DNA from 2 places in the Bacillus sp. PK3-037 genome. Region 1 is predicted to be linked to the other one. Evidence: a T-box and tRNA genes for the amino acid it is inferred to sense, from the RefSeq annotation. Region 1 holds a T-box; the other holds one or more tRNA genes.
What was found. The T-box of region 1 lies ahead of thrS (threonine--tRNA ligase). A T-box ahead of a tRNA ligase gene usually reads a tRNA of that ligase, here a tRNA-Thr.
Positions count from the first base shown of each region.

Region 2: it encodes a tRNA-Thr, which carries the amino acid that the T-box ahead of thrS (threonine--tRNA ligase) is inferred to sense. The anticodon was not compared.

Region 1 is NZ_CP096408.1:389,192-398,609, reverse strand. It holds gene M1D69_RS02075 (YwhD family protein) at 1-120, opposite strand, end outside; gene M1D69_RS02070 (site-2 protease family protein) at 133-792, opposite strand; gene M1D69_RS02065 (2-hydroxymuconate tautomerase) at 900-1,088, shown strand; gene M1D69_RS02060 (MarR family transcriptional regulator) at 1,131-1,550, opposite strand; gene thrS (threonine--tRNA ligase) at 1,669-3,585, opposite strand; T-box leader at 3,638-3,862, opposite strand; T-box leader at 3,895-4,121, opposite strand; T-box leader at 4,153-4,377, opposite strand; gene M1D69_RS02050 (MFS transporter) at 4,430-5,827, opposite strand; gene M1D69_RS02045 (Rrf2 family transcriptional regulator) at 5,824-6,297, opposite strand; gene M1D69_RS02040 (YwgA family protein) at 6,409-6,909, opposite strand; gene M1D69_RS02035 (HD domain-containing protein) at 6,946-8,247, opposite strand; gene M1D69_RS02030 (YuzB family protein) at 8,409-8,633, opposite strand; gene zapB (cell division protein ZapB) at 8,849-9,418, shown strand, end outside.
Region 2 is NZ_CP096408.1:3,930,332-3,939,749, forward strand. It holds gene glmM (phosphoglucosamine mutase) at 1-164, opposite strand, end outside; gene M1D69_RS20145 (CdaR family protein) at 183-1,637, opposite strand; gene cdaA (diadenylate cyclase CdaA) at 1,630-2,451, opposite strand; gene rsiW (anti-sigma-W factor RsiW) at 2,612-3,238, opposite strand; gene sigW (RNA polymerase sigma factor SigW) at 3,252-3,815, opposite strand; tRNA gene M1D69_RS20165 (tRNA-Gln) at 4,045-4,116, opposite strand; tRNA gene M1D69_RS20170 (tRNA-Tyr) at 4,121-4,205, opposite strand; tRNA gene M1D69_RS20175 (tRNA-Thr) at 4,225-4,297, opposite strand; tRNA gene M1D69_RS20180 (tRNA-Val) at 4,302-4,377, opposite strand; tRNA gene M1D69_RS20185 (tRNA-Glu) at 4,381-4,455, opposite strand; gene M1D69_RS20190 (2-thiouracil desulfurase family protein) at 4,637-5,092, shown strand; gene M1D69_RS20195 (GNAT family N-acetyltransferase) at 5,104-5,586, shown strand; gene murQ (N-acetylmuramic acid 6-phosphate etherase) at 5,693-6,607, shown strand; gene M1D69_RS20205 (MurR/RpiR family transcriptional regulator) at 6,623-7,474, shown strand; gene M1D69_RS20210 (PTS transporter subunit EIIC) at 7,500-8,864, shown strand; gene pbp4b (penicillin binding protein PBP4B) at 8,919-9,418, shown strand, end outside.

The sequences.
Region 1 (9,418 bases):
GACGAATACAGGAGAAATATTATCCAGGCTGAGTGCCCCTGCACCGAAGCCGCCGTGTCCGTCTGTCGGATCACTTTTGATAATATTAAACCCGATTGATTTTTTCTTTTTTTCTTCCATGAGTTCTACCTCCTACAAAAGCGGTTGAAATATCGCTGAAAACAAATGTAAAATCGAATCCCTTCCGGCGTTGAGCAATGGCCAAAGCACGTAAGATCCGAGCGGTGTCACAAACAGTACCAAAAAGACGATAAAGCCGTAGCTTTCCGCTTGCGTCATCTTGGCACGCGCCCCCGGCGGGACGAGATCTTCAATAATACGATAGCCGTCGAGCGGCGGCAGCGGCAGCAGATTAAATAAAAACAGAACGAGGTTCAGCTGTATCCAGATTGAAAAGAACTGGTCCAGTCCTGTACTGAATGCCGTAAGCAGTTCCATTCCGTAAGCATGCATCAACACTAACAAAGAGAAACCGATAAACGCAAGAATCAGGTTACTGATTGGCCCGGCAATGGATACGAGTACGCCGGCCAGACGAGGTTTCTTAAAGAAACGGCGATTGACGGGAACAGGGCGAGCCCATCCAAAGCCGGCCACCAGGATCAAAATGGTTCCGAACGGATCAAGGTGTTTGATAGGATTAAGCGTCAGTCTTCCTTCTTTTTTCGCCGTATTGTCACCAAATTTGTATGCGACATAGGCGTGAGCGAGTTCATGCATTGTAAACGAAACAATTAACGTGATGACGAGGTATGGCATTAACGATAACGGATAATATAAAAAACGGTCCAAGTGAGATATCCCTCTTTCTAAAAATGCAAGAATTTACTTTATTCAGTATACTATAAGAAGCCTCTTTTCCTAAAGAGAGGAAACGATATAAAGGAGGATTCACACCTATGCCATACGTAACCGTCAAAATGCTTGAAGGCCGTACAGACGAGCAAAAACGCAATCTTGTCGAGAAAGTAACAGAAGCCGTAAAGGAAACCACCGGTGCTTCTGAAGAAAAAATTGTTGTCTTTATAGAAGAAATGAGAAAAGACCATTACGCGGTCGCAGGCAAACGCCTCAGCGATATGGAATAATCTCTATAAAGCCGGCGCTTCGCAAGCCGGCTTTTTCCATCCCTATTGGGTCAGCTTCGCAATAATCGCTAATAACGCCTTTTTCTCTTCGGCTGTCAAACGCTCAAACATGCCGTCAATCAGTCCCTGACGGTTTTCGATCATTTGCTCAGCCGCCGCCCTGCCCGATTCAGAAAGCGTAATCCATACAGTGCGGCGGTCATTGTTATTTCTGGATCTCTCAATGAATCCCTCCTGCTCTAAATGATTAAGAGCAGTGGTCGTAGCAGAGGGAGACAGTGTGACCTCCTTCAGAATATCCTTTATGGTGCAGCTCCCATGCCTGTATATGATCCGCAGAATAAATCCTCTTACATTATTTACGTGTTTCGGAACGGTGGCTTCATCTAATTGCTTCGTGCTTTTCAAATATTTTGTAAGTGCGTGATCCAGCAAATTTGCTTCCAGTTTGTCATGATCCATGTAGATTTCCCCATTTCGAGATGCATTCATAACATACGAACGATATGATTACTTATTATTTTACTGATACCAGATAGGGAAAGTCAAAAAAGCAAACAGCGAATTCGCAACTTTTCTCCTACATGCTTCGATTTTTCACCTGTTTGACAATATTCTCTTTAAATACCTGAAAAGGAACTTGTTCACTCTTCTGATGTCCGAATTGACGGACGTTTACGGCCTTTTCATTCACTTCCTGATCCCCTAGCACCAGCATGTACGGGATTTTCTGCATTTGTGATTCTCTGATTTTGTAGCCAAGCTTTTCATTGCGTTCATCAATATTGACTCTTATCCCGAGCCGCTTTAGCTCAGACTGCACCTTTTCGCAGTAGTCCATATGAACGTGAGAAACCGGTATAATTTGGACCTGCACCGGCGCAAGCCAGACTGGAAAAGCTCCGCCAAAATGCTCGATCAGAATGCCGAAGAAACGGTCAATTGAGCCGAATACCGCTCTGTGAATGACGACGGGACGAACCTTTTCATTGTGCTCATTAATATATGTTAAATCAAATTTTTCCGGCATTTGAAAATCAAGCTGGATTGTGGCGCATTGGTGGCTCCGCTTCAGAGCGTCTTTAATATGAAAATCGATTTTCGCTCCGTAAAACGCTCCATCCCCTGCGTTTACTTCATAAGGAAGATCCAGATCCTCAAGGACGTGTTTCAAGGCGTTTTCAGACATTTCCCACACGCTGTCTTCACCTGATGAATCCTCCGGACGAGTGGAAAGCTCAACCGTATACTCGAAACCGAATGTGCGGTATACCTCGTCAATCAGCCGAATGGCTTCTTTGATTTCACTCTCGATTTGATCCTCCCGAACAAAGATATGCGCGTCATCCTGGCAGAACGTCTGGACGCGGAGCATTCCGTTCAGAGCACCGCTGTATTCATGGCGGTGCACCTGGCCGAACTCCGCCATACGAATCGGCAGATCCCGGTAAGAATACAGGCTGTTTTTAAAGATGAGCATATGGCCGGGACAATTCATCGGCTTCATTGCAAATGCAGTATGATCTACTTCCGAAAAATACATATTGTCGCGATAATGGTCCCAGTGCCCCGACTGCTCCCATAACCGCTGATTCATCATAAACGGCGTACGGACTTCAGCGTAGCCGGCATTTGTTTGCAGCTCACGCGAAAAGCGTTCCAGCTCATTGCGGACAATCTGCCCTTTTGGCAAATAAAACGGCATTCCCGGGGCTTCTTCCGAGAACATAAACAGCTCTAATTGTTTTCCCAGCTTGCGGTGATCCCGTTTCGCTGCTTCTTCCAGCATATGCAGGTGCGCATCCAAATCTTTTTTCTTTTGAAACGAAACACCGTACACCCGCTGAAGGACTTCATTTTGGCTGTCTCCTCGCCAATAAGCACCCGACACCCGTGTTAATTTGAACGCCTTGATCATTCCTGTTGAAGGAAGATGCGACCCGCGGCACAGGTCAACAAATTCTCCCTGCTGATACAGCGTCATGCTTTCCCCGCGCGGAATGTCTTTCAAAATTTCCAGCTTAAACGGCTCGCCTTTTTCTGCAAAAAGCGCTTCAGCCTCCTCGTAAGAAACCTCTATTCGCTTGATATCCATATTTTCGTTTATAATATGCTTCATCTCTTTTTCGATGGCCTCTAAATCTCCGGAAGTCAGACTCCGATCAAGCTTCATATCATAATAAAATCCGTCTTCAATGACAGGCCCTATTCCCAAGGACGCTTCGCCGTACAGCCGTTTCACTGCCTGAGCCAGCACATGCGCTGATGTATGGCGAAGCACCTGCAAGCCTTCTGGAGAATCCAGTGTGATAATTGAAAGCTCAGCATCTTCCTCCAGCTTGAAGCTGACATCAACGAGCCGGCCATTAACCTGTCCCGCTGCTGCTTTCTTTTCCAAACTGGAGCTGATGGACGCAGCCGCCTCTTTGACTGTAGTGCCTTTCGGATATTCCTTTACCTGTCCGTCCGGAAGCTGAATACTTACATGTTTACTCATTTCAAACACTCCTTATTCATTGTGGTATATAAAAAAACACACCCGTCCCTCTGTAAGGGACGAGTGTGTGATTAACCCGTGGTTCCACCCAAGTTCCCAACGAACTTTCATGTTCATCGGCTCGGTGCTGTAACGCAGCATAAACGGCATTGGATACTGATTGTTCCCCAATGCTGCTCCAAGGCGGTAAATGATATTCCTAAGCTGGGAAGCTCGCACCTTTCCTTCCCTCTCTGAAAACCGTAAATATCATTCATGTCCTTTTCATCGCATTTCTATATGTATATAAAAAGACACACCCGTCCCTCTATAAGGGACGAGTGTGTGTGATTAACCCGTGGTTCCACCCAAGTTCCCAACGAACTTTCATGTTCATCGGCTCGGTGCTGTAACGCAGCATAAACGGCATTGGATACTGATTGTTCCCCAACGCTGCTCCAAGGCGGTAAATGATATTCCTAAGCTGGGAAGCTCGCACCTTTCCTTCCCTCTCTGAAAACCGTAAATATCATTCATGTCCTTTTCATCGCATTTATTGACTCATATAAAAAAACACATCCATCCCTCGCAAGGGACGAATGTGTTAAAATTCGTGGTTCCACCCAAATTCCCAACAAACATACATGTTCGTCGGCTCGGTGCTGTAACGCAGCATGACGGTATCAGATACTTAATTTCCCCGATACGGCTCAAAGGCGGTAAGCTGCTTTCTCTGCGTTAGGAAGGTTTCAGCTGATCCTTCCCTCTCTGGAAACCGTAAAAAGCATCTCGTGTCCTTATCAGTGCCTGTTTGAATAATTTCATATATCTTACTATATGTTTCTTGAAAAAACAATGGACGATTTTAAGATGATGCAGAAGCGGACGTTTCTTTATGAAAAGTCAGAAACCGCCACACAAAGAATGCGGCAAGACTGTATGCCGCGCCCATCATCAAAAACGTAAACCCAGCTCCGGCGTACCAAGTGGCGGACAGATGAATGACCACTCCGGAAACCGCTACGCCAACCAATGCCCCGATTTGCCGGTTGGCATTTAAAGCTGCTCCTGCGATATTGGCATGCTCCTGTCCCGCTGTCTTCATCATCACAGCCGTCATGGCAGGAACCGTAATGCCGACACCAAGATTCATGACAGAAGTCAGAACCGCAAGCTGCCAGTAAGGCAAATCCGGAGAAACCATGACAAATAACAGCAATGCCATGATGCAGCTGACAGCCATTGAAACAAACATAAGAAGCCCCGCTTCAAAACGGTTCGCCAGCCGGGCAAACAGCAGATTTCCTACCACAAAGACAGCCATCATCGGCAATAGTTCGACGCCCGCTAAAAAGGAACTTGCGCCTCTTGCTTCCTGCAAAAATAGACTCAGCATAAACATACCGCCGAAAAGAGCAAAATTCAGTAAAAACCCAACGAACTGCGCTGCCGAGAAACGTCCGTTTTTATATAATGACGCAGGAAGAATAGATGTTGCCGAAAAAATTTCTCTCAGAATAAAAAGCACAAACGCCAAAACCGCCGCCGCGAAAGCACCGAGAATGGAGAGCGAACTCCAGCCTATTGAAGCACCCTGTATCAGCGCAAATGAAAGAAATCCGAGAGCCGCCATTCCAAGCAGATGCCCTGTGATATTCACCCGGCTGCCTTTTCCCGGGAAACTGCTGAGCGTTCGATAGGCGCAAATAAGCGCCGCAATCCCTAATGGCACATTGATCAGAAAAATACTCTGCCACCCTGCCGCATTCACCAGAACACCGCCGATAAAAGGCCCCAGCCCGGAGGCGGCGGAGACGAGAGCGGCCCACAAGCCAAACATTTTGGCCCGCACCCGTTCATCGGGATAAGAGGCAGTCAAAAGGCTGAGTGAACTCGGCATAAACAAAGCCGCGCCAAGTCCCTGCAACAGCCGGCCTGCGATCAGCATTTGGCCATTTGCTGATACAGCGCATAGACATGAGGCAAGAACAAAAACGGCCAAACCCAGCATATAAATGGTCTTTGAGCCGTAACGGTCAGCCAGCGCACCGCCGGCCAGCAGAAGCGAAGCAAATGTAAGCATGTACCCGTCTACAACCCACGTCACACCTGAAAGTGAAAGAGAAAGAACGTTTTTCATATCAGCAATTGCAACATTCACCACGGTCACATCAAGCGTAGCCATCAGAAAACCGAGAGCGAGCACGATTAACACTGAGATGCCTGTTGATCCTGATTGATGTAAAGGCCCGCTGTTTTTCATTGCCATTGCCCTTTCAGCTGATGATGTACCCAATCATCGATTTTTTCGAGGTCATAAAGTTTCCCGATTCTGTTCATGACACCCTGCAAGGTTTCTTCTTTCATGAGCGAAGACCATTTATCCTCAATATCACCCATTACCGTCTCCAGCACACAGGGATTTCCGCTCTCAAATACAGATGGCAAAAGGCCTTTTCCTTGATACATGGAACCTCTTCCTTCAACAGCTTGATAGACATCATAGAGGGTAATATCCGTCAAAGGCTTCGTAATCGTAAAGCCTCCCTTCGTTCCTGGTATGGACTCAGCCAAACCAGCCTGCACCAAAGTTCTCATCAGCTTTTTCAGATAAGACGGAGACATGTGCAAACGCTGGCTGATCGCCTCTGATGTTAAAGAAGCCTGCACGGGCAGCCGTGATAGTAACAGCAGTACAGAAATTCCCTGCTCCATTCCCGATTTCATTTTCATTATGTTCCCTCCTGGTTCATTATGGATAACTATTATCCACAATAGATCCATTAGCAGGTTTTGTCAATAAAAAAAGCAAAAGAAACGATTCATTTCTTTTGCTTGGTATGGTTAACAAATCTGCTTCAGCTCTTCTATGTATTGAAGCGCTTCGTCATATTCTTCATTGGTATACTTTTGCTTGCTTTTGATTGTAAATACTTTCTCTTTCTTTTCCTCAGCCTCAAGCCCGTCAAAGTAAAGAATCGTGGAAACCAGCTCTAAAAACCGTGATGAACGGTTGTTTACACTGTCAATATAGTGCTTGATATCAGGCATATCAAGATCGGCGTGGTCTAAAAACGCGGAGCCCGTCTCTGTCAGCGAATAACGGTATTGAAAGTAGCCGCCCTTTTTTTCCTTTACCTCATGCAGGAATCCAAGGTTGCACAGCTCTTCAATTTGGAGCGTCAGTTCCTCCGAATACGGCCCGTAAAAGTGAAAATCATATTTCTCATAGAAAGGAAACTGCATTTTCTTCGCAATATAAATCATTTTTTGCAGCTTCTTTCGCCCGATGATTTCTCCAGAATCCGAGAACACCTTCATCAGTTTTGCATGTTCTTTCAACAAATTCCCGACATCTCCTTTTTCCTTCTTTACCAATTTCTATGTCAGTCCCAGCAGCTGCCGGATTTTCATTTTCGCTTCCGGGTGTTCAGAGCCGTCACAAATCAGGTCCTTCGGATAGTACAGCTTGTGGTCCGTCCGCCGCTTTCCGGAGATGGATTCCACAATGGCCGACTGTCTGGACAGCTCTTTAATTTGACCGTTTTGCGTCAAGAGATGGATCGGCAAACGCTCCTCTTCCTCTCCTGGACGGTAAAAATCGTATGGCAGATCTGAAGAAGAATCCACGACTAAATAATAGCTCGGATCGATTCCAGCCTCTTTGAATAATGAGGTCAGCTCAAAAAAGGCCGACATCTCTTCATTCGGATTAAATTCAACGTATTGGAACAGCTGGCGGTTAATGAATCTGCGGCACAAATCGGATAAAATCGGGTCTTCTTCATCCTCCCAGGCCTGGAAATAATACAAAATAATAGATTCATCCAGCCTCAAATAATCCTCCAGCGTCAGTTTCCCTTCAAAAATAGAATAGAAATGAACCGGAGCATGAGTGAACACATAACCTTCATCATGGAGCTGCTTCGCTCTGTGGAGAATCTTCGTTAAAATAACCTCCGCGCTTCTCGTCACAGGGTGGAAATAGACCTGCCAGTACATTTGGTAGCGGCTCATAATATAGTCTTCTACAGCGTGCATTCCGCTTTGTTTAATGACGATTTGATCCTCACGCGGGCGCATCACCCGGAGAATCCGCTCCATGTCAAAATGGCCGTAGCTGACGCCCGTATAATAAGCGTCGCGCTGCAGATAATCCATGCGGTCCGCGTCAATCTGACTCGAAATCAGGCTGACCACTTGTTTGTTTTTATATGTTTTGGCAATGACTTCAGCAACATCCTGAGGGAAACGCGGGCTAACCTTTCTGAGCACCTGATTAACCTCTGTGTCTCCCAAAATGATATCTCTTGTAAAATCTTCGTGGTCAAGATGAAAGACTTTTTCAAATGAATGCGAGAACGGCCCGTGCCCGAGATCATGAAGCAGCGCCGCGGACAAACAGAGTTCGCGCTCACTGTCATCCCATTCAGGACGGCCTTTAAAGACATCATCAACCATTCTCCTGACAATTTCGTAGACACCGAGAGAATGGTTGAACCGGCTGTGCTCAGCGCCATGGAACGTCAAATACGTCGTGCCGAGCTGCTTGATTCTGCGGAGACGCTGAAATTCGCGGGTTCCGATCAGATCCCATATCAGCTTGTCCCGTACATGAACATAGCGGTGCACCGGATCTTTAAACACTTTTTCTTCTGATAATTTTCCATTTGGATACGCCATCGTCATTCCCTCTTTTTTTTAGCCGTGTTTCTATTATATCGACTCTATTCTTTGAAAACATCCTTGAATTTGTCCGGCGATTTGTTCCATCTTTCCGAAAATCACATGATGTGAAGCAAAAAAGCCTGACCAGAGGGCCGAGGCTATGAAAAAATATGTTTTTACTTTTTTAATTTCTTTTTCACTTTGTCGATCAGCTCATCCTCTGTCGGAGCTGACAGCGGGCGATTGTTTACAAAAGCAAACGATTTTTTCCGTCCGGGCCCGCAATAAGATTGGCACCCTACCTCAACCTTTGCGTCCGGGTCTACTTCTTTTAAACGCGGCAGCAATGTTTTGATATTAGTGGCTTGGCAATCATCACACACTCGAAATTCATTAGCCATGACGTACGCTTCCCTTCATTTCTATGTTCATCTATGTTTTAAACTTAAAATCGCTTTATTGAAAAAAATCACATCACTCCTCATTGTACAAGGATTCGACTGTTCCTGCAAGCCGCTTCAGCCTCCGTATCTCCTATTCTTCCAGCCAATTTGTATAAATATTTTCCAATCTGGACATTCTAATATCATGAAAAGAAAAATGGGAGTTGAGATAAATGACAAAACAGCGCCAGGACGCTTGGTCAGAAGAAAATGATTTGCTTTTAGCCGAAACTGTGCTTCGGCATGTAAGAGAAGGCAGCACTCAGCTGAATGCCTTTGAAGAGGTCGGCGATAAATTAAATCGGACGTCCGCAGCCTGCGGATTCAGATGGAACGCGGTGGTGCGCCATCAATATGAAAAAGCGCTTCAGCTTGCAAAAAAACAGCGAAAACAGCGCATGAGAGCCCTCGGAAACGGGCAGCCTGCGAAGAAAAGACTGCTATATCAGCCTCCTGCGGTTGATCCCGATACAATTCAAGAAACTGCAGTGCAGGAGGAGCAGGTGAAACCTGAAACCCCGACTGCCGAAAATGAGAAGCAGGCTTTGATGTCAGGCGAGCACATGCCTTTTGTGGATGACAGCTTTAAGGAAGAGTTAGCTAGTCTATCACACTTATTGTCTCCTCAAACGTCTGCGCCTGAGATGACGATGAGTGATGTCATCAGATTCCTGCAAAATTACGAAGGCAATCATGAGCAATCCTCAGCTTTAAAAATGGAAAATGAGCGTTTAAAGAAAGAA
Region 2 (9,418 bases), 590 kb from region 1:
ATATGGCCGGAGATGCGTGTATCGCGGCCTATCAGCACTTTTGGACGTTGTTTATCTTTTGTCAGCACATACCCGCCGAAACGTCCGACTTTAAAGGCCAGCTCAGGCGTAAGCTCGCTGTTGGCAACACCTCTTACACCATCTGTTCCAAAATACTTGCCCATTTTATAATCGCTCCTTTTTTATTCTGATGAAGATTGTGAACCTGAATTTGATTCATCTTCATCCTGATCCTGATTTTGGTCTTGGTTTTTGTCTTGATTTTGATCATCATTGTTTTTATCGCTGTTCGTTGTATCTTCTCGCTGATTATTCTCTTTGTCATTCGTCTTGTCATCAGTGTCATCCTGGTTCCCTGACGTCGTATTGCTTTTATCTTTTGTTGTCGTATTCGTTTTTTTAGACGTAAGCTTGATTTTTGCGTTTTTCTGCCCCAAGGACCAGGTTACATTTTGAGGCCCGTTTACTTCAAGCTTCACACTGTGCTCTCCGTCATCTAAATCAGATACATTCACATACAATTCTATGTCTGATTTCTGCAATTTTTTTATGTTGCCGGGAGAGCCTTTGGCCGTAACATTTATCGTTTGTGATTCCGGATCCAGAAATTCAATGTTCTGAGAGCTGCTCAGCCCTACAGTCTTAATAGGGATATTCTCAAACGTCTGATCCGCTTCACTATCTACTTCTATATGCAACGTCACCTTTGACGGCGAAATTTTTTTGACGCCGTCAGGAAGCGGAATATCTGCCTCGATATCAGAATCCTTTTTGATTTTGCTTAAATCTAAGCTGACACCATCTATAAATTCAAGAGAATCCAAGACATCCTGCGAGCCGTAAACCGTCACCTCACTGGGACTTGATTCGATATTCGCTATGCTGACCCCGTCAGGAAGGCTTCCTGTCCGCTCAATTTTAAAGGGCACTTTTTTACTCGGACTTGTCACCGGAACGGTAATTTTGATGACCGAGGGCTCCACATCGACAGGAAGCGCGTTTCCGTCTTTATCATAGACAGTCACTTTCGCTTCCTTTTCAATCGTTTCATCTGCATTTTCCAGGTTTACTGAAGCTTTCACAAGAGAAATATTATCAATCACAGCTTTAGAACCGGTAATCTGTACATTTTTAGGACTGACAATCGGCTGCTCCGGAGAATAGCCTTTTTTCATCTTGCTTTTGTTGTAGTACTCCACTTCAACAGGAAAGCTTTCTGTCGTGCGTTCTTGAATGGTGACGGTCGTCACGGACGGATTAATGGATATCGTCAGCCCCTCCGACACGTTTTTGGCTTTAAGCTCAACCTTATGTGTGCCGGTTTTCAGCTTCTCCATATCCGCGTATATCTCAAAATTCTTTGTCTGCCTCGCCTTCTTCACGGCGCTTGTCGGACCTTTTATCGTGACATTCACCGTTTGCGGAACGCCTGTCACGACATAATTTTCATCATCGTAATATGCTTTAACCGGTATATCAGTCAGTGTTGCCTCATCAGTTGTAGATGTCGGGAAAAATGATTCACCTGGTTTTTTCGGAGTTGGTGCTTGGTTGCTGTTAACCGCTACATAAAGCAAGAGCGCGAAAAGCAGCGCAATGATTTTCACAGCCCAGCGGTTGTTTAAGAATTTATCCATTTTTCTTGCCCCTCCAATACCAGCGGTTAGAAGAAGTGTCTCTGGTGTTTTTCTTAAACTCTGCTTCAAGCATTTCTTTCAGCGCTTCTTCCGTCAGCTCTCTGTGAAGGTCGCCATTCCTCGCCACACTGACGCCGCCGGTCTCTTCAGACACGATAATCGTCAAACTGTCTGTAACTTCACTGATTCCGACAGCCGCTCTGTGCCGCGTTCCCAGTTCTTTTGAAATGAACGGGCTTTCAGAAAGCGGCAAATAACAGGCGGCAGCGGCAATTTCATTATTCTTCATAATCACCGCACCGTCATGAAGCGGGGTGTTTGGAATAAAAATATTGATCAGCAGTTCAGAGCTGACTTTGGCATTCAGTGGTATGCCGGTCTCAATATAATCCCCCATTCCAGTATCCCGCTCAATGGTTAAAAGGGCGCCGATCCGGCGTTTCGCCATATAATTGATCGCTTTCGTTATAGCCTCAATTGTTTTCTGCTGCGCTTCCTCAACCGGCGTGCCGCTCCTCGAGAAGAAGCGGCCCCGTCCAAGCTGTTCAAGCGCTCTTCTCAGCTCAGGCTGAAAGATAATAATAATTGCTAAAAATCCCCATGTTATCGCTTGGTCCATCAGCCACTGAAGCGTGCTGAGGCCCAAATATTGACTGGCCATACGGACAAGCACGATCACAACGATTCCTTTTAAGAGCTGAACCGCCTTCGTGCCGCGTATCACCATAATCAGTTTATATATCACATACCAAACAAGGAGAATATCAACGGCATTGCCGAGGTACTGCAAAAAAGGGATATCCTCAAAAGCCATTTCCTCGTCCTCCAAGAATTCAGTCATTTCGTATTTTGAAGTTTAATGTGTTACGCATATGTACTTTACATAGCGAGCCCATTATACCACATTTCATTTTGGCAAGTGAAATATGCCAGCCGTTTGAGAACCTAAAAAAGAGTAAAGCGCGCCACACGCTTTACTCTTCTCCGTTCGGGTCTAATGCATTGAATACACTTTTCCCCGCAGACTTCATTTTATACCATGTCCAGTCGAATAATTGATTAATCTCCTCAATTTGACCGGTGACTTGTCCAGCAGAGGCCATATACTTTTCTCCGTTTACAACGGTTACATCCCCGTCTATTTTCCCTTTAATAATCAGCTTGCCGTTTTTGACGGTGACATCACCTTTGACCGTCTCACCTTCTGGCACGATCACAGTGTTGTTTTGCACGACCAGATTCGGCTGCTTCGACACGCTGAAGTTGTGGTCATTGTGCCAGCTGTTTAACAATCCGCCGCCCATCAAAATGATGAATACCGCAGCAGCCGCGATAACCGGATGGGATCTGAACCATCTTTTCACAGAAGCTCTTTTCTTCTCCTTAGGCAATTTTGCCATGACGTTAGCGGTAAAATCGGCGGGGGCTTCGACATGCGATGTGCTCCGGACGAGCGCAATGGATTTTTCCATCTCATAAAAATGCTTTCTGCATTCCTCGCATGCCTCCAGATGTTCTTTTAATACTTGTTCATCTTTCGGAAGGATATCTCCATCAAGATGCATATGCATAAGCTGCACAATTTGTTCAGGACAGCTCATTTCATCACCCCACTTAAAGATCCCTTAATTGTTTTCTAAGAGCCTCTCTGCCTCTGTGAATCCGCGTTTTTACAGTCCCCACAGGAATGTTCAGAATCTCGCCGATTTCAATTAATGAGAGTTCATCAATATACTTTAATACAATGACAGTTCTGTATTTGTCAGGAAGCTTTAATATTTTCCGCTGAATCGTGTGTGAAAGCTCCAGCGATACGACTGCATCTTCAGGCAACACTCCATCTGCGGCGATTTGGGAATACATCGTCAAGCCTTCTGTACCCGCCACTTCTGCATCGAGGTAATAATCCGGCTTCTTTTTGCGAATGCGGTCAATGGTCAAGTTGGTCGCAATTCGATAAAGCCAAGTTGAAAATTTCCGGTTGATATCAAAACTGTCGATATTGACGTACGCTCTGATGAAAGCCTCTTGTGCGATATCTTCCGCCTCATGCACATTGCCAAGCATACGGTAGCAAAGCTGATAAATTTTATCCTTGTAAATATCTACGATGTCCGCAAATGCATTTTGATCGCCTTTTTTGACTTGCTTAATTCTCTTTTTAATCATCATTTCCATATTTATCTAACCTCTGCCTTCACCGGTCTGTATGTATACGAGCTTCGTTTCTAAAGGTTTCAATTTTTTTATAAAATAAGTTTAACAAATTTTTGGCAGGGTGTAGATGGCAATTTGTGAATAAACTACCTTAACATATTTTTAAAATTATTATACAGACTGAACAGTTAGAAATTGGAATGATTTTTCAAAAAGAAAAAAGACACCTTTTGATCAAAGGTGTCTGTGACTGGGCTAGCTGGATTCGAACCAACGCATGACGGAGTCAAAGTCCGTTGCCTTACCGCTTGGCTATAGCCCAATGATGGTGGAGGGGGGCAGATTCGAACTGCCGAACCCTGAGGGAGCGGATTTACAGTCCGCCGCGTTTAGCCACTTCGCTACCCCTCCATATTTTTAAGAAAAACAGTGCCGGCAAGAGGACTTGAACCCCCAACCTACTGATTACAAGTCAGTTGCTCTACCAATTGAGCTACACCGGCAAGATGGTGGAGGATGACGGGCTCGAACCGCCGACCCTCTGCTTGTAAGGCAGATGCTCTCCCAGCTGAGCTAATCCTCCAAATGGTGACCCGTACGGGATTCGAACCCGTGTTACCGCCGTGAAAGGGCGGTGTCTTAACCGCTTGACCAACGGGCCGTTTGTGTTCTCGTCGAGCTGACAAAAGTTATTATATACAGGTTACCCCCCTTTTGTAAAGAGGAAATTTAAATTTTTTATTTTCAAACTTTTTTACCCCTTTTTTAACTGAAAAAGCCTCCTACCATTTATCATTTATTTTAAGATAGATATAGATCGAATTAAGAGAGGAGATACCAATATGATACTAGTCAGCTCTTGCCTCGGCGGTATTGAATGCAGATACAACGGTTCGCATGCCGCATCAGAGAAAATCCGAAAACTGATTGAAGAAAAACAAGCAGTGATGGCTTGCCCTGAGCTTCTCGGCGGGTTCTCCACTCCCCGGGAACCAGCAGAAATCATCGGAGGCACTGGTGAGGATGTTCTTAATGGAGCCGCGAAAATCATAACGTCTTCAGGAGAAGATGTAACAGATTTATATATGAAGGGCGCGGCCCAAACATTGGCCTATGCAAAAGAAATCAACGCCTCTGCCGTCATATTGAAAGAAAACAGCCCATCATGCGGAAGCAATTTCATCTATAATGGCTCATTTTCAGGCAAAAAAATCGCTGGAAACGGAGTAACCGCCGCGCTATTAAAACAAGCAGGGTACCGTGTAATTTCTGAAAACCAGTTAGACGACATATTATAAGGAGGCTCATCATGACGCAAGATATCTCTTTATCCTTCTATAAGCCTGAGCATTTGCCGGAGCTTCACGCATTTACTTTACACAATGATGACAAACGCTTTACCGCTCTCCCAAAAGAGGTGCTGACCCAGGCCCTAAGCATTCAGGAGCGCTATCCGGTTGTCATCTTAAAAGGTGATCTGCCAATAGGCTTTTTCATTCTGCATACGTCAAAAGAAACCATTGCTCCCTATTCCAACAATCCATTTGCTTTATTGCTCAGTTCCTTATCATTAAACTCTGCCCACCACGGACAAGGCTATGCGAAAAAAGCCATGCTTCAGCTTCCCTCTTTTGTTAAAGGGTATTTCCCATGGTGCGATGAAATCATTTTAGCCGTCAATCACCTGAACACCCGTGCAAAGCAGCTATATATGAAAACAGGATTTCTTGATAAAGGGCGCCGAAAAATCGGGCCGCTTGGCGAACAGCTGATACTTCATTATTTCCTATAGCCTCTTTTGAAATAAAGTTTCAAAAATTAAAAATGATAGTTGAAATATCATGACAGAAATGAATATACTGAATATTAAGATATATTTTTACACAGGGGGCTTCCTCATGTCAGAACAATTGAATCTTCACAGCCTTACCACGGAATCACGCAATAGCCAAACATCGGAAATACACAAAGCAAACACCCTCGATATCTTAAAAATGATTAACAATGAAGATATCAAAGTCGCTGCCGCCGTTCAGCGTGTCCTTCCCGATATAGAAGCAGCCGTCGAATGCGCGTATGAATCCTTTCAAAATGGCGGACGGCTCATTTACGCAGGTGCAGGCACTAGCGGCCGACTCGGTGTGATGGACGCAGTTGAATGTCCTCCGACCTACAGCGTCAGTCCTGATCAGGTAATCGGATTAATGGCAGGCGGTCCCAACGCATTTTTGCAGGCGGCTGAGGGAATTGAAGATCATGAAGAAGCAGGTGCCGAGGATTTACGATCCATCCATCTCACCTCAGCCGATACAGTGATCGCGATTGCAGCAAGCGGCCGTACGCCTTATGCAGCGGGTGCGCTGAAATACGCCCGCAAAATCGGAGCAAACACCGTCTCCCTTACCTGTAACAGTCAATCTGCCATCAGCAAACACGCTGATCACAGCATTGAGGTCGTCGTCGGGCCAGAAGTCATTACAGGCTCGACACGTATGAAAGCCGCAACCGCTCATAAAATGATTCTAAACATGATATCCACCGCTGTAATGGTCAAAATCGGCAAGGTCTACGAAAACTTGATGGTGGATGTCAATGTCAGCAACAAAAAACTAAAAGAACGCGCCATCAGCATCATTCAAAGCCTCACAGACGTTTCTTATGAGAAAGCGCAATACACACTTGAACAGGCGAATCTTCATGTCAAAACAGCAATTGTTATGCTCAAAACCAGCACAGATCAAAACAAAGCGAAAACATTGCTTGATGAAGCGAACGGTTTTATAGACAAAGCAATTGAAAACTACCATTCATGATAAGGAGAGACAGTAATGGCGACAGGCGGGTTAGCTATCATTCAATCAATGAAACACAAGTTGCCACAATCAGAGCGTAAGCTTGCGGACTACATATTAGCCCACCCCCACAAAGCGATAGAAAGCACAGTCAGCGAAATCAGCGCCTTAGCTAATTCAAGTGACGCTGCCGTTATCAGGCTCTGCAAGTCACTGGGACTAAAAGGATTTCAGGATTTAAAAATGAGGGTAGCGGGCGATCTGGCAAAGCCTGCTGTTCAAGGCTACCGGGACATCGCTCATCATGAATCGCTGCCTTCCATCTCTGAAAAAGCAGCCGGCAATGCCATTCAAGCAATTCAAGACACCTCAGATCTCATGGATTTTCAAGAGCTTGAGCGCGCTGTTTCTCTGCTGCTTCAAGCGAACACTGTACATTTTTTCGGTCTGGGCGCCTCGGGAATTGTCGCCAAGGACGCTCAGCAAAAATGGCTTCGAATTCATAAACAGGCGACTGCTTTCACGGACACTCATCTTGTGGCATCTTTAATCGCAAATGCAGATAAAAAAGACATTGTATTTGCCATTTCATTTTCAGGTGAGACACAGGAAATCATCGAGCTGCTTTCGATGGCGAAGGAAAAAGGCATCACAATCATCAGCCTCACCCAATTCAGCCAAACCTCCGTCTCTGCATTAGCCGACGTTTCTTTATATACAGCCCATTCCAACGAGGCCCTGATTCGAAGCGCAGCCACTTCCTCCCGTCTCGCCCAGCTTTTTATGATTGATGTTTTGTTTTTCAGCATGGCGGCCGAGCAGTATGAAGAAACGGTCGGCTGCATTGATAAAACGAGCGAAGCAATCAAATCTATGAGAAAGACATAAGGCACCTTGAAAGGGAGGGGTTTGTATGAGCAAAGAAAAACACTACAATACTCTGGCGGAAAAAATCCTTGAGCTATGCGGGGGGGAATCCAATATTTCTTCCTATACGCATTGCATGACCCGCTTGCGCATTACGCCTTACGATGTCAGCAAAACGGATAGTAAGGCGTTAAGAGAACTTGATGGCGTCCTTGGAGTCGTCGAAGCTGAAACCCTGCAAATTATCCTCGGCACTGGTGTCGTTAATCATGTCACCGCTGCTTTTTCGAAGCTGGTATCATCAGAAGATTTTAATCTAAAAGAGGCCGCCGCCAAAAAGAAATCCGATATCAATCGTAAGAACGCCACTCCATTTAAGCTTTTTCTACGTAAAATAGCCAGCATCTTCATACCTCTCATTCCCGCACTCGTCGCTTCAGGCTTAATTACCGGGATTACCAAAGCGATAATCCAAGCCGGCTGGCTCTCTGCAGAATCACAAACAGCTATTGTCCTCACAGTCATCGGATCAGGCCTGTTCACTTATCTCGGCATTCTCGTCGGCATTAACGCGTCAAAAGAATTTGGCGGGACGCCCGCTCTCGGCGCTCTGGCAGGGATTCTGATCATTAACCCGGAAATCGCAAAGATCAGCTTATTCGGAGAACAGCTTCTTCCCGGCAGGGGAGGCCTCATCGGCGTTCTATTCGCAGCTATATTCATTGCTTACACAGAACAATTCGTCCGCCGCTTTATTCCTCAATCACTCGATATTATCGTAACTCCAACTGTTTCACTTTTGATCACTGGAATATTGACGTATATCGTTTTCATGCCTTTAGGCGGGTTCATTTCAGATGTCATCACATCCGGTCTTCTGTCCATCTTAGACATCGGCGGAATCGCTGCAGGCTTTATTCTGGGCGCGACCTTCCTCCCTCTCGTTGTCACCGGGCTACATCAAGGCCTGACGCCGGTGCACATGGAACTTATCAATTCGATCGGTGATGATCCGCTTCTCCCTATCCTTGCCATGGGAGGCGCAGGACAAGTGGGCGCAGCCTTCGCCATCTTCGTTAAAACAAAGAAAAAAACACTGAGAAAAGCGATCACAGGGGGTCTTCCTTCAGGACTGCTCGGCATCGGTGAACCTCTTATATTCGGTGTCACGCTGCCGCTTGGCCGTCCGTTTTTGACAGCATGCTTAGGGTCGGGGATCGGCGGAGCTTTTCAAGCTTATTTTCAGGTAGCCACAGTTGCGATCGGTGTCTCAGGATTGCCGCTCTCTTTTCTGGTTCTGCCTTCTCAAATCATCTTATATATCATTGGTCTCTTTATTTCCTATGCGGCCGGCTTTTTATTGACCTACGCTTTCGGATATAAAGATGAAATGGCTGCCCAGTTCGATTAAATGATGACGTTTTAGGAATAGTAACGGCATAGAAACACGGAAAGGAGCAAGCTTGTGAGAACGAAGACATTAGCATTACTCAGCGCTATTTTAACCGTGTCCATTCTGACGCCGAACGAAGCCTTCGCACAAACCGCCCTCCATCAAGCAGACAACCAGGTTGAGCCGAAAACAATAAATCCAGAAACTGCACAGTTTTCGCCGAAGAAACTAAGGAAGGTTGATCAGGTGATTGAACAGGACATTGCAGCAGGATTCCCCGGCGCCGTTCTAGTCGTCGTGAAGGACGGACGTATGATCAAAAAAGAAGCATACGGCTACAGTAAAAAATATGACGGGGCTGAACTCTTGCGCCGTCCGGCAAAAATGAAAACCCGCACGATGTTTGACTTGGCATCAAATACAAAAATATATGCGGCCAATTTTGCTTTACAGCGCTTAGTCAGCCAAGGCAAACTCGACGTTTATGAAAAGGTATCTGCTTATTTGCCTGATTTCAAGGATCAGCCTGCAGATCGCATCAAAGGGAAAGATAACATTCGTGTCATTGATGT